Regions from separate parts of the Streptomyces sp. NPDC008086 genome, predicted to be linked through region 2. Evidence: riboswitches for the same ligand, from Rfam matches in the RefSeq annotation. Region 2 holds a riboswitch; each other region holds the start of a gene.
What was found. Region 2 has a riboswitch for cyclic di-AMP ahead of ACFZBP_RS38990 (M23 family metallopeptidase). Riboswitches for the same ligand answer to the same signal wherever they lie in the genome.

Region 1 (3,843 bases), on a different contig from region 2:
CCCGTCGGGGCCCGGGTCGCCGACGCCCTCGGTGAAGCTGTCCCCCACCGCGACGTACGACCCGATCACTGATCTGCTGTCACTCTTCGAATCGTCTGCCACATCGGCACATGATTCACCTTCGAATGTGACCTACGCGACCGTAGGCAAGGGTTGACGAGCGGTGAGATAAGCCACTCCTAAAGGGTTCACCAAACTTGGAATATCCCTCCGATCAGGGGTGTTGTGGGCGCAGCCGCCATACCCGGAAGTCGCTGACCCGGAAGTGGCTCCATACGGTCCGGAAGGCGAAGTGCCCACTGGTGTACGGCTCCTGGTCGGTGTGGTCGAAGACGAGCCGCCCGTTGTTCCACCACTTCACGGTCGAGCCGTCGGAGACGATCCGGACTCGGTTGGGCTGGTTGGCCACCAGCAGCGGCTCCGTGTAGTCGAAGACCAGCGGCCGGACCCCGGCCTCACCGACGTACCGGCGCAGTCGTGTCGTGGTGTTGTAGTTGGCGCCGTAGCCGGCGTAGTACGTCTTGAGGTGGTCGTACTCCTCCAGCGCGCCGCCACGCGGGGTGGCGAAGAGGTCGTCCGGGGAGCGGACGTCGACGGCGTTCCAGAAGTTGTTGAGGTCGGAGACACGGTCGTTGGGTCCGCCGGCCGAGACGGCGGTGGCCGTGTACTCGAGGACGTACGGTCCTTCGAGCCGCTTCTTGAACCACACCGTCGCCCCGCTCGGTACGTCGATCTCCAGCACACCGCGTGCGGCGGTGACGGTGCCGCCGTCCTGCAACTCGGTCACCCACTGGCCGAGGCCGTGGCAGAAGTCGTCGTGGGCGATCAGCCGGCGGCGGGCCGGGGCGGCACTCGCAGCGGCGGCGGGGGCGAGCGCCCCGAGGGCGGCACCTGCGGCCAGGACTCCGAATGCTCTGCGCGTGGTCGTCACGGAAGTGCTCCTTCGCTGGGGCGATGACGTAGAAAGCGCTTGCTCCAACCGATCGGAGATCACTCTCCCCCATCACCCCCGCACTGTCGACACCCCACCCCCGCCCAAGACCCCGTCCCGCGCACACCGAAGGCCGGACCCGGGGATCGGGGTCCGGCCTTCGGTCGCGTGTCAGGCAGGTGGTCTTGCGCGGGGGCCGCGTCAGCCGAGGGCGACGCCCTTCGAGCGGAGATAGGCGACCGGGTCGAGGTCCGAGCCGTAGTCCGGCGTGGTGCGGATCTCGAAGTGCAGGTGCGGGCCGGTCACGTTGCCGGTCGCGCCGGAGAGGCCTATCTGCTGGCCCGCCGTCACGGTCTGGCCGCTCGAGACGGAGAGCGAGGACAGGTGGGCGTACTGGGCGTAGTAGCCGTCGGCGAGCTGGATGACGACCTGGTTGCCGTAGGCGCCGCCCCAGCCGGCCGAGACGACGGTGCCCGCGCCGACCGCCTTCAGCGGGGTGCCGGTGGGGGCGACGAAGTCGACGCCGGTGTGGTAGCCGCTCGACCACATGCTGCCCGCCACCTTGTAGCCGGTGCCGACGGAGGCGCCGGAGACGGGGGCGGAGAAGCCGCTGGAGGTGGCGGCGTTCTCGGCGCTCTGAGTGGTGCTCTTCTGCGCCGCGGAGGACTTCGAGGCGGTCGAGTCGGCGGACGACTCGGGGGAGGAAGACGACGGGGAGGACGACGGCTCGGGGGCGCTCGCGGTGGCCTTCTTGCCACTGAGCGAGAGCTTCAGGCCGGGGTGGATCAGCGACGGGTCGTCGCCGACGGCCTCGCGGTTGTCGGCGTAGAGCTTCTTCCAGCCACCGCTGACGTTCTGCTCGTCGGCGATCTTCGAGAGGTAATCGCCGACCTTCACCGAATAGGTCCGCGAGCCCGCCTTCTTGTCGGAGGCCTTCTTCTCTACGGCCTTCTCGCCGGCGATCGGAAGAGACTGAACGGCCTTTTCCGAAACGGACTGCGAGGGAGCGGCGTGGGCGCCGGTGGCACCGATGAGCGGGAGAGCGAGAGCGGCTCCACCGGTTCCGGCGACGGCGATGGAGCGGGTGAAGCGCAGGGACTTCGGGCGGCGGTGCTTACCCTTCGCGGGCATGGCGAATTCCTCTCCGGCGCCTGCGAGGTGAGCTGTCGGGTGCGGGCTGGAGATGCCCGGTCGCGTGGGGACGCGACTTGACCCCAAGCCTGTTCCGGAGACCGGAACAGGCGGTTGTGCCTGTGGGTCCCCCGCTCCTGCCGTTCACGGGTGAGTTAGCGCGGGATCCGGTCGGCGGCAGGATTCGGCGTCCGTCCGGATTGGTGGCGAACGTAAGCGAGGAAGACGCAAGGGAACAAGTGAGGGGTTCCGTCCGAATGCGTTCCCGTTGATCCCTTGTGGGAATTACCCGTCACCCTGCGTGAATTATCGGGGCATCGCCGGACTCAAAACCCCTTGAAAAGCACGTGAATTACATGAACATGACGGGCGACGCACGGTCACGAATATGACGCTCCTCACGTGACGCTGCTCCACCTTCCTTTACTCCAGAGCGAGTTGGAACGAAGGCGCCAATTCGGACAGAAAGCCTAGATGCGGCGCAGTCGGATAACCGTCGCATCGAGGTCGCCGCACAACCCGGCGCGAAGTCCGTGATGCACCAGTACGGCACCTCGGTGAATTTCGCCCGTTTCAAGGCATTCATACAACGCTGTCGAGTCGAGGGCGCGCAGGCGCAGCGCCGGGGCTGGCTCACCGAAGCTCTGCGCCTGAAGCCAGGCGAAAACGACCGTTTCGTCCCCGAGTGTGTACTGAACCGCGCTCAGCCCGCCCCGCGGAGCCCGCAGCCGGTACAGGTCGCCGCGCTGCACCACATGCCGGATCTCCTTGTAGAGGGTCACCCATTCCCGGGCCTCGGCGAGTTCCTCCTCGGTCCACCGGGTCAGGTCGCCGCCGACCCCGAGCACCCCGGCCATGGCGCTCACGAACCGGAAGCGCAGGGAGCTGGCGCGGTGGTTGAGCATGGCGTTCGGGCTGTCGGTGACCCAGGCGGCCATGGCCCGGGCCGGGTGGAGCTGGCTGAAGCCGTGCTGGATGGCGAGCCGGTCCAGGGGGTCGGTGTTGTCCGAGGTCCACACCTGGTCCGTGCGGCTCAGCACACCGAGGTCGATCCGCCCGCCACCGCCCGAGCAGGACTCGAAGGCGACGCCGGGATGGGCCGCGCGCAACCGGTCCAGCAGGCCGTACAGGGCACGCACATGGTCGACCCACAGGCGCTGCGGATACGGCTCGCCGGGCCACCCCGCGTCGGTGAAGCAGCGGTTGAAGTCCCACTTCACATAGTCGATCGGGGCGCTGGAGAGGATCCCGTCGAGCCGCTCCCAGAGGTACTCCTGGACGTCCTCGCGCGCGAGGTTGAGTACGAGCTGATTGCGGAACTCCGTCCGCTTTCGTCCTGTTTGATACTGAACCCACTCCGGATGGGCGCGATACAACTCGCTGTCCGGATTGACCATTTCCGGTTCGACCCAGATGCCGAACTGCATGCCGAGCGCGTGCACGTACTCGGCGAGCGGCTTGAGACCGGACGGGAAGCGATCCGGGTTGGGCGTCCAGTCCCCGAGGCCCGCGCGGTCGCTGGTGCGCGTCCCGAACCAGCCGTCGTCGACGACGAACAGTTCGACGCCGATGGCCGCGGCCCGCCGCGCGAGCAGACTCTGCTGCTCCTCGGAGATGTCGAACTCCGTCGCCTCCCAGGAGTTGAACAGCACCGGCCGGTCCTGGTCGGCGTCCGGGATCACGTACGCGCGCTGGTACGCGTGCCAGGCGCGGCTCGCCCCGCCGAAGCCGCCGTCGCTCCACAGACCGGCGAAGACGGGCGTGGTGAAGGACTCCCCCGG
Region 2 (3,843 bases):
ACGCGCAAGCCCCCACCGACGAGAACGAGGAGTCGGCGCAGTGACCGAGCTCGCCAGCATGGAGTTCCACCCGCAGCCCCAGGCCGGCGAGGCCCGGCCCTGGGCGTTCCCGGCGCCCGAGCGCGGCGAGCTGGACAACGGCCTGACGGTCCTGCGCTGCCACCGCCCCGGCCAGCAGGTCATCGCCGTCGAGGTCCTCCTGGACACGCCCCTGGACGCCGAGCCGAAGGGCCTGGACGGCATCGCCACGATCATGGCGCGAGCGTTCTCAGAGGGCACCGACAAGCACACCGCCGAGGAGTTCGCCGCCGAGCTGGAGCGCTGCGGCGCCACGCTCGACGCGTACGCCGACCACCCCGGCATCCGCGTCAGCCTCGAGGTGCCCGTCTCCCGGCTGCCGAAGGCGCTGGGGCTGCTCGCCGACGCGCTCAGGGCGCCCGCGTTCGACGACGCCGAGGTCGAGCGCCTGGTGCGCAACCGGCTCGACGAGATCCCGCACGAGCTGGCCAACCCCTCGCGCCGGGCCGCGAAGGAGCTCTCCAGGCAGTTGTTCCCGGCGACCTCGCGCATGTCCCGCCCGCGCCAGGGCACCGAGGACACCGTCGCCGGCATCGACTCCGCGGCCGTACGGGCCTTCTACGAGCGGCACGTACGCCCCGCCACCTCCACCGTCGTGGTTGTCGGCGACCTCACCGGCGTCGACCTCGACGACCTGCTGGGCGACACCCTGGGCGCCTGGACCGGCTCCCCGGCCCAGCCCCGTCCGGTCCCGCCGGTGACCGCGGACGACACCGGTCGCGTCGTCATCGTGGACCGCCCCGGTGCCGTGCAGACGCAGCTGCTGATCGGTCGTGTCGGCCCGGACCGGCACGACCGGGTGTGGCCCGCGCAGGTGCTCGGCACGTACTGCCTCGGCGGCACCCTCACCTCCCGTCTGGACAAGGTCCTGCGTGAGGAGAAGGGCTACACCTACGGTGTGCGCGCGTTCGGCCAGGTCCTGCGCTCCGCACCGGACGGCACGGGCGCGGCCATGCTCGCCATCAGCGGCTCGGTCGACACCCCGAACACCGGTCCCGCGCTGGACGACCTCTGGAAGGTCCTGCGCGGGGTCGCCGGCGAGGGCCTGACCGACGCCGAGCGGGACTTCGCCGTGCAGAACCTCGTCGGAGTGGCCCCGCTGAAGTACGAGACGGCCGCCTCCGTGGCGAACACGCTGGCCGACCAGGTCGAGCAGCACCTGCCCGACGACTACCAGGCGAAGCTGTACCAGCAGCTCGCCGCGACCGGCACCGTCGAGGCCACCGCCGCGGCCGTGAGTGCCTTCCCGGTGGACCGGCTGGTGACGATCCTGGTCGGCGACGCGGCCGCGATCCGCGAGCCCGTCGAGGCCCTCGGCATCGGCGAAGTCACCGTCGTGACAGCCGAGTAGACCGTCGTGACGGCCGAGTAGAAGGCGGCACCCCGCCGGACGACGGCACGCGCGCGTAAGGGGCCCTGGTGACTTCCAACTCACCAGGGCCCCTTTATGCCCGAATTGGGGGAGAGGTTGCCTGTCTGGCCTGTGGGATGCGCTACAAAAGCCGCGATCCGTTTGGGGATTGAAAGTCGCCCCGCTTAGCGTCTTCCGGGCTGTTCGTCAGGCAGTGCGCCGCGCCCGCGGCACCGGACAGTCATCGCCGAGTCCCCGTACGGCGCGAGCCAGGGGAGCCGGGGACCCGCCCGTAGTCCCTGGGGTGAATCGGACGCCCGCGCAGCCGCGAGGGGGCCCGTAGGAGACCTTCCTGCTCCGAACCCGTCAGCTAACCCGGTAGGCGAGAAGGAAGGAAAGGATCAGCCACTACATGGCGTTCACCTGCGCCACCGGGAAGAACCGCGCCTCCGGGAAGCACCGTCGCCCCGGCCGGTTCGAGCGCACCACCGCCCGCGCGGCGGGCGTCGCCGCGCTCACCGCCACCGGCGTCATAGGCACCCTGGCCGCCCCGGCGCTCGCCGCCGAACCCGCCGTCGAGCAGACCGGCCTCATCCCCGTCATCAGCGTCGACGACACGCTCGCCGACCAGATCGACGCCCAGGCCGCCGCCCAGAAGCAGGCCGCCCAGGAGGCGGCGGCCCGCAAGCAGGCCGCCGAGGAGGCCGCGCGCAAGAAGGCGGCCGAGAAGGCCAAGCAGGAGCGCGAGGCCAAGGAGCGCGCCGCCCGCGAGGCCGAGCGCAAGCGCCTGCTGTCCTACGTCGCCCCGATCTCCGGCTCGTACGTCTCCACCGGCTACAAGACCGGCGGCGCCGTCTGGTCCTCCGGCAGCCACACCGGCGTCGACTTCCACGCCGCCAGCGGCACCTCCGTCCACGCCGTCGGCTCCGGCACCGTCGTCGAGGCCGGCTGGGGCGGGTCGTACGGCAACAACATCGTGATCAAGATGAACGACGGTACGTACACCCAGTACGGCCACCTGTCGTCCATAGGCGTCTCGGTCGGCCAGACCGTCACGCCGGGCCAGCAGATCGGCCTGTCCGGCGCCACCGGCAACGTCACCGGACCGCACCTGCACTTCGAGGCCCGCACGACCGCCGAATACGGCTCCGACATCGACCCCGTCGCCTACCTCCGCTCGCACGGCGTGAACGTCTGACGCCTCCCGCGCCCCACCCGAGGCCCGCTTCCCGCAGCTGAGCCTCCCCGAAGCCCCGGCTCCCGAGCCGGGGCTTTCGGCGTTTCTAGGACGATCGGCTGACCAAAAAATATCCATGGATTCCGGCCCGCCGTCGGAAATTCCGGCCGGTTGCAATAGAGTCACTGAACACACGTCATTCGTCGACGTTTCACGGGGATTAAGGCGGAGGTCGGTCATGCGTATTCCGGCGCACTCGGTATGCACCGCGATCCGGGACGACATCGTCGCCGGCGTCTACGAGCGCGGCGGCCGGCTCACCGAGGAACTCCTCGCACGCCGCTACGGCGTCTCCCGCGTCCCCGTGCGCGAGGCCCTGCGCACCCTGGAGGCGGAGGGCTTCGTGGTGACCCGGCGGCACGCGGGCGCGTGCGTCGCCGAACCGACCGAGCAGGAGGCCGCCGACCTGCTGGAGATGCGCACCCTGCTGGAGCCGCTCGGCGCCGCCCGGGCCGCCCAGCGGCGCACCGAGGCCCATCTGAAGGTCCTGCGCGGCCTGGTCAGGCTGGGCCAGGAGCGGGCCAGGAGGGGCAACAGCGAGGATCTGCGCTCGCTGGGCGGCTGGTTCCACGAGACGCTGGCCCAGGCCTCCGGAAGCCCCGCGCTGGCCTCGACGCTGACCCAGCTGCGCCACAAGATCGCCTGGATGTACTCGGTGGAGGCGCCGGTCAACCCCGTGGAGTCCTGGGCCGAGCACGGCGCGATCGTGGACGCGGTGGCGCGCGGTGACGGTGAGCGCGCCCGGGGTGTCACGGCCCTGCACGCAGAGCGTGCGATGAGCGCGCACCGGCTGCGGTTCGGCTCCGGCGGGGATCGCGCCGAGCGTGTGAGGAATTCGCAACATCCCGTAAACATGCCGAGCCTGCGGCATTAACACGGGCGCCGTATACAAAGAGGAGATATTCGGCGGCGGTCTATTTCCGCTGCCCTTTTCGGGTGTGTCGCCAATTCCTCCTGTCGCCTCTCCCCGGAAATGCCTCCGCCTGCCCGAAACAGCGAAGCCGCGCCCGCCGAAAAGGCAGACGCGGCTTCACCGATTTGTCGGGGAGTCCCGCTCAGGTCCTTCAGACCGTCTCGGGCAGCTCCTCGAGACCCTCGGAGACCAGCTTCGCCAGCCGGTCGAGGGCGGCGTCCGCACCCTCGGCGTCGGAGGCGAGGACGATCTCCTCGCCGCCCT
Region 3 (3,843 bases), on a different contig from region 2:
TGAACACGGCAGCCGTCCGGTTCACGTCGAGTCGATGGGGCTTCCTGTCCGTATTCTCTGATCATGGCCCCACCCATCGCATATTCACTCATCGCCACTGACCTGGACGGGACGCTGCTCCGAGGCGACGACACGCTCTCCGACCGTTCCCTCGACGCGCTCGCGCAGGTCACGGCGGCCGGTGCCCAGCACCTCGTCGTGACGGGGCGGCCGGCGCCCAGAGTGCGGCCGCTCCTCGACGTCCTGGGCAGCAAGGGGCTCGCGGTGTGCGGACAGGGCGCGCAGTTGTACGACGCCGGCGCGGACCGTCTGCTGTGGTCCATCACTCTGGACCGGGAGTTGGCGGAGACCGCGCTCGGCAAGATCGAGGCCGAGGTCGGGGAGGTGTACGCGGCCGTCGACCAGGACGGCGTCGACGGGCTCACGCTCATCGAGCCCGGGTACCTGATGCCGCACCCCACCCTGCCCGCCGTACGCGTCCAGCACCGGGACGACCTGTGGTGCGAGCCGATCAGCAAGGTGCTGCTGCGCCATCCCACCCTGTCCGACGACGAGTTGGCGGCGACGGCGCGGGCGGTCGTCGGTTCCCTCGCGACGGTCACCATGTCCGGACCCGGGACCGTCGAACTCCAGCCATGCGGCATCACCAAGGCGACCGGTCTCGCGCTCGCCGCCGAGCATCTCGGCCTCGGCGCGCACGAGACCATCGCCTTCGGGGACATGCCCAACGACATCCCCATGTTCGACTGGGCCGCCCGCGGGGTGGCGATGGCCAACGCCCACCCCGAACTCAAGGCGGTCGCCGACGAGATCACCCTCTCGAACGAGGACGACGGCATCGCCGTCGTCCTCGAGAGGTTGTTCGCGGGCGTCGGCGCGGGTGCGAGTGCGAGCACTTTGGCCGATTTGGCCCAGTAGGGATGAATTGGCCTACTGGGCCACGCTTCAGGCTAGTAAGGCCCGTTCACGTTGTCGATCGAGCCGTAGCGCGCGGCCGCGTAGTTGCACGCGGCCGCGATGTTCGCGACCGGGTTGAAGGGGTCGTAGACGGTGCCCGGCACGTGGTATGCCGCGAAGGTGGGGTCGATGACCTGGAGGAGGCCCTTGGACGGGGTGCCCGCGGCGGCGTTGGAGTCCCAGTTGTTGATGGCCTGGGGGTTGCCGGACGACTCGCGCATGATGTTGCGGTGAATGCCCTCGTACGAGCCGGGAATTCCGTTCTGTCCCATGATGTCCAGGGCGTTGCGGATCCAGCCGTCGAGGTTGTCCGGGTAGGTCTTCACCGAGGACTGGGTGGCCTGGGCGACGGCGGACTTCTTGGCGGGCGCGGCGGCCTTGTCGGCGGTCGGGCTCGCGGTGGAGGCCTTCTTCGTCGCACGGACCTTCAGGTCGACGCCTGGGTGGATCAGCCGGGGGTTGTCGCCGATGGCCTCGCGGTTGTCCTTGTAGAGCTGCTTCCAGCCGCCCTGGGCGTCGTACCGGTCCGCGATGCCGTAGAGCGAATCGCCCTTTTTGGTGGTGTACGTAATGGTCTTGGCCTGCGTGGCGGTGGGGGTCTGGGCCGGCTGGGCGGCGCCCGCGGTGGTCGCGCTCAGGAGCGGCAGCGCGAGGGCGGCGGTGCCGGTGCCGGCGATGGCGACGCGACGGGTGAGCGGGTTGGTGCGGGGGCGGCGGTGCTTGCCTCGGGGCATGGCGCTGTTCCTCTCCGACGCCTGCGAGGTGAGCTGTCGGGTTCGGGCGGGAGATGCCCGGCCGCGCCGCTGAGCGGTGGCGCGACTTCACCCCGAGCCGGGCCGGTGTGCCATCAAGGCGTCCGGTCCGGCGACTTACCTGGGTCCCCCGCTCCTGCCGTGCGTGTGAGTTCCGTGGGTGGGTGACTCGGGCGGCGGCAGGATTCGGCGTCCGCCCGACGAGCGGGAACGTATGCGAGAGCACATGCCCGAAACAAGTGCCGTGGTCACCTGACGTACCGGTTGACCATGGTCTGGTGCGTATGGGGGGCTTGATCCTTTGCGGTTGCCAAGCCTCAACTCGTATATGGGGCAAGGGGAGACGGGGGCGGGTGGGCCGGGGTGTGCGACCGGGTGTGCGTGACCCAACTCACGGGCATCCACAAGAGCGGCAAATCGGGCAATGAATCCAACTCGCCTTTAACCGGCCGTCCGTGGCGTCCGTTTTTCCCATGTGCGGTGGAAAAGTACTTCTTCGCCCTCCGTGCAGATCAGCTCGTTGGAGGCGATGAAGTCATGCCGGTCGCAGCTGATCTCGGAACGCGTCCGCACCGTCGTCTCCCAGTCGAGCTCCGGGCGGTGCAGCCGGATCGACCAGTCCGAGCGGGTGCGGGCCGACAGGGGGTCCGCCTCGTTGATCGTGTACTGCTCCAGCGCGTCCTCGGTGAACTCCAGGCCGTCGGGGTACACGCGCGTGCCGCCGTACCGGGGGTCGACCTCCAGGCGCCACTCGCCCTTGGCCACGTCCCGCACGACCAGCCGCTCGGGACGGGGCTCGTCCAGCGTGAGGGGGAAGTTCACGCCGAGCGGCTCCGCCTGCTCCGGTTCCTCGAAGGTGATCGCCGCGTCGCCGTCCATCCCGCCGTCTGCCGCCACGTCTGGCGATCCGGTCGCCGACTCTTCCAACGCGGGTGCGCGTACCGGAAGTTCCAGTGAGCTGCCCGCCGGTTCCAGGACGAAGCCGGCCGCCGAGTCCGGCTGGGGCCAGATCCACGGCCAGTACGCGGAGGAGACGGCGAGGCGGATGCGGTGGCCGGGCGGGAAGGCGTGGCCGATGCCGTTCAGCTCGAGGGCCACGTCTTCGGTGGCGCCCGGCTCCCAGGGCACCACGCGGTCCCGGCCATGACGTGCCGTCAGGTTCAGCACGCCCCGCGTGACAAGCGTCGAGGAACCGTCCGGTGCCACGTCGCAGAGCCGGGCGACGACCTGCCCGCGCGGCACCTCCGACGTCAGCCGCAGCCGCACCCTCGGTCGCCCCGACACCCAGGTCTCCTCGCCCACCTCGAACTCGAAGCACGCCGACCGCGCGTCCTCCTCCCGCTGGTCCGGCGGCAGGTCGGCGTCGTTGCCGAAGGGGAAGAAGCGGCCGGCGTCGACGCCGGTGTGCATGGGGGAGCGCACGAGGACGGGGGCGCCCTGGAAGGCGTACGTCACCGTGCGCACGTGAGGAGAGGGCCAGGCCGGCTCGCCGACCCAGCGGCCCGGCAGCGTGGGGTACACCGTGGCCGGGGGGTGGGAGTCGCTGACGTAGGAGCGCAGCAGGGGCTCGGACATGACGCCGGTGTCCTCGTCCTTGAGCCAGTGGTCCCACCAGCGCAGCGTCTCCTGGAGGAAGCCGATCGCCGGGCCGGGCGGCAGGCCGCGGTCGGGGTACTGGTGCGACCAGGGGCCGATCAGGCCGCGGACGCGGTCGGCGGGCAGGTGCTCGACCAGGCGCAGGACCGTGTCGCGGTACGGGTCGTGCCAGCCGCCCACCGCGAGGACGGCGGCGTCGATCGCGCCGTAGTCCTCGCAGACGCTGCCGTGACGCCAGTAGTCGTCGCGGGTCTGGTGGCCGAGCCAGGTGTGCAGGAACGGTTCGACGGCCTCCAGGCGCCGCAGCCACATGTCCCGCCACCCCTCGCCGACGTACAGCGGGTCCGGTGGACGGGCGACGAAGGCGAGCATCGTCGACGCCCAGGCGTGCATGTCGACCGCGAGGACGGAACCTCCCATGTAGTGCACGTCGTTGTCATAGCGGTCGTCCGTCGAGCAGACCGTGACGATCGCCTTGAGCGGCTCGGGCGCGAGGGCCGCGATCTGGAGGGAGTTGAAGCCGCCCCAGGAGATGCCG

Region 1: another riboswitch for cyclic di-AMP. It lies ahead of ACFZBP_RS00685 (peptidoglycan DD-metalloendopeptidase family protein); the one in region 2 lies ahead of ACFZBP_RS38990 (M23 family metallopeptidase).
Region 3: another riboswitch for cyclic di-AMP. It lies ahead of ACFZBP_RS25170 (transglycosylase SLT domain-containing protein); the one in region 2 lies ahead of ACFZBP_RS38990 (M23 family metallopeptidase).

Annotation. Positions count from the first base shown of each region.
Region 1 is NZ_JBIBIA010000001.1:145,994-149,836, forward strand. Features, by position in the region: gene ACFZBP_RS00675 (SGNH/GDSL hydrolase family protein) at 1-69, opposite strand, end outside; gene ACFZBP_RS00680 (DUF6250 domain-containing protein) at 215-931, opposite strand; gene ACFZBP_RS00685 (peptidoglycan DD-metalloendopeptidase family protein) at 1,133-2,062, opposite strand; cyclic di-AMP (ydaO/yuaA leader) riboswitch at 2,067-2,233, opposite strand; gene ACFZBP_RS00690 (alpha-galactosidase) at 2,533-3,843, opposite strand, start outside.
Region 2 is NZ_JBIBIA010000016.1:42,876-46,718, reverse strand. Features, by position in the region: gene ACFZBP_RS39000 (M16 family metallopeptidase) at 1-44, shown strand, start outside; gene ACFZBP_RS38995 (M16 family metallopeptidase) at 41-1,429, shown strand; cyclic di-AMP (ydaO/yuaA leader) riboswitch at 1,665-1,828, shown strand; gene ACFZBP_RS38990 (M23 family metallopeptidase) at 1,842-2,627, shown strand; gene ACFZBP_RS38985 (GntR family transcriptional regulator) at 2,845-3,540, shown strand; gene ACFZBP_RS38980 (HPr family phosphocarrier protein) at 3,731-3,843, opposite strand, start outside.
Region 3 is NZ_JBIBIA010000007.1:139,511-143,353, forward strand. Features, by position in the region: gene ACFZBP_RS25165 (Cof-type HAD-IIB family hydrolase) at 64-918, shown strand; gene ACFZBP_RS25170 (transglycosylase SLT domain-containing protein) at 951-1,691, opposite strand; cyclic di-AMP (ydaO/yuaA leader) riboswitch at 1,697-1,865, opposite strand; gene ACFZBP_RS25175 (CocE/NonD family hydrolase) at 2,151-3,843, opposite strand, start outside.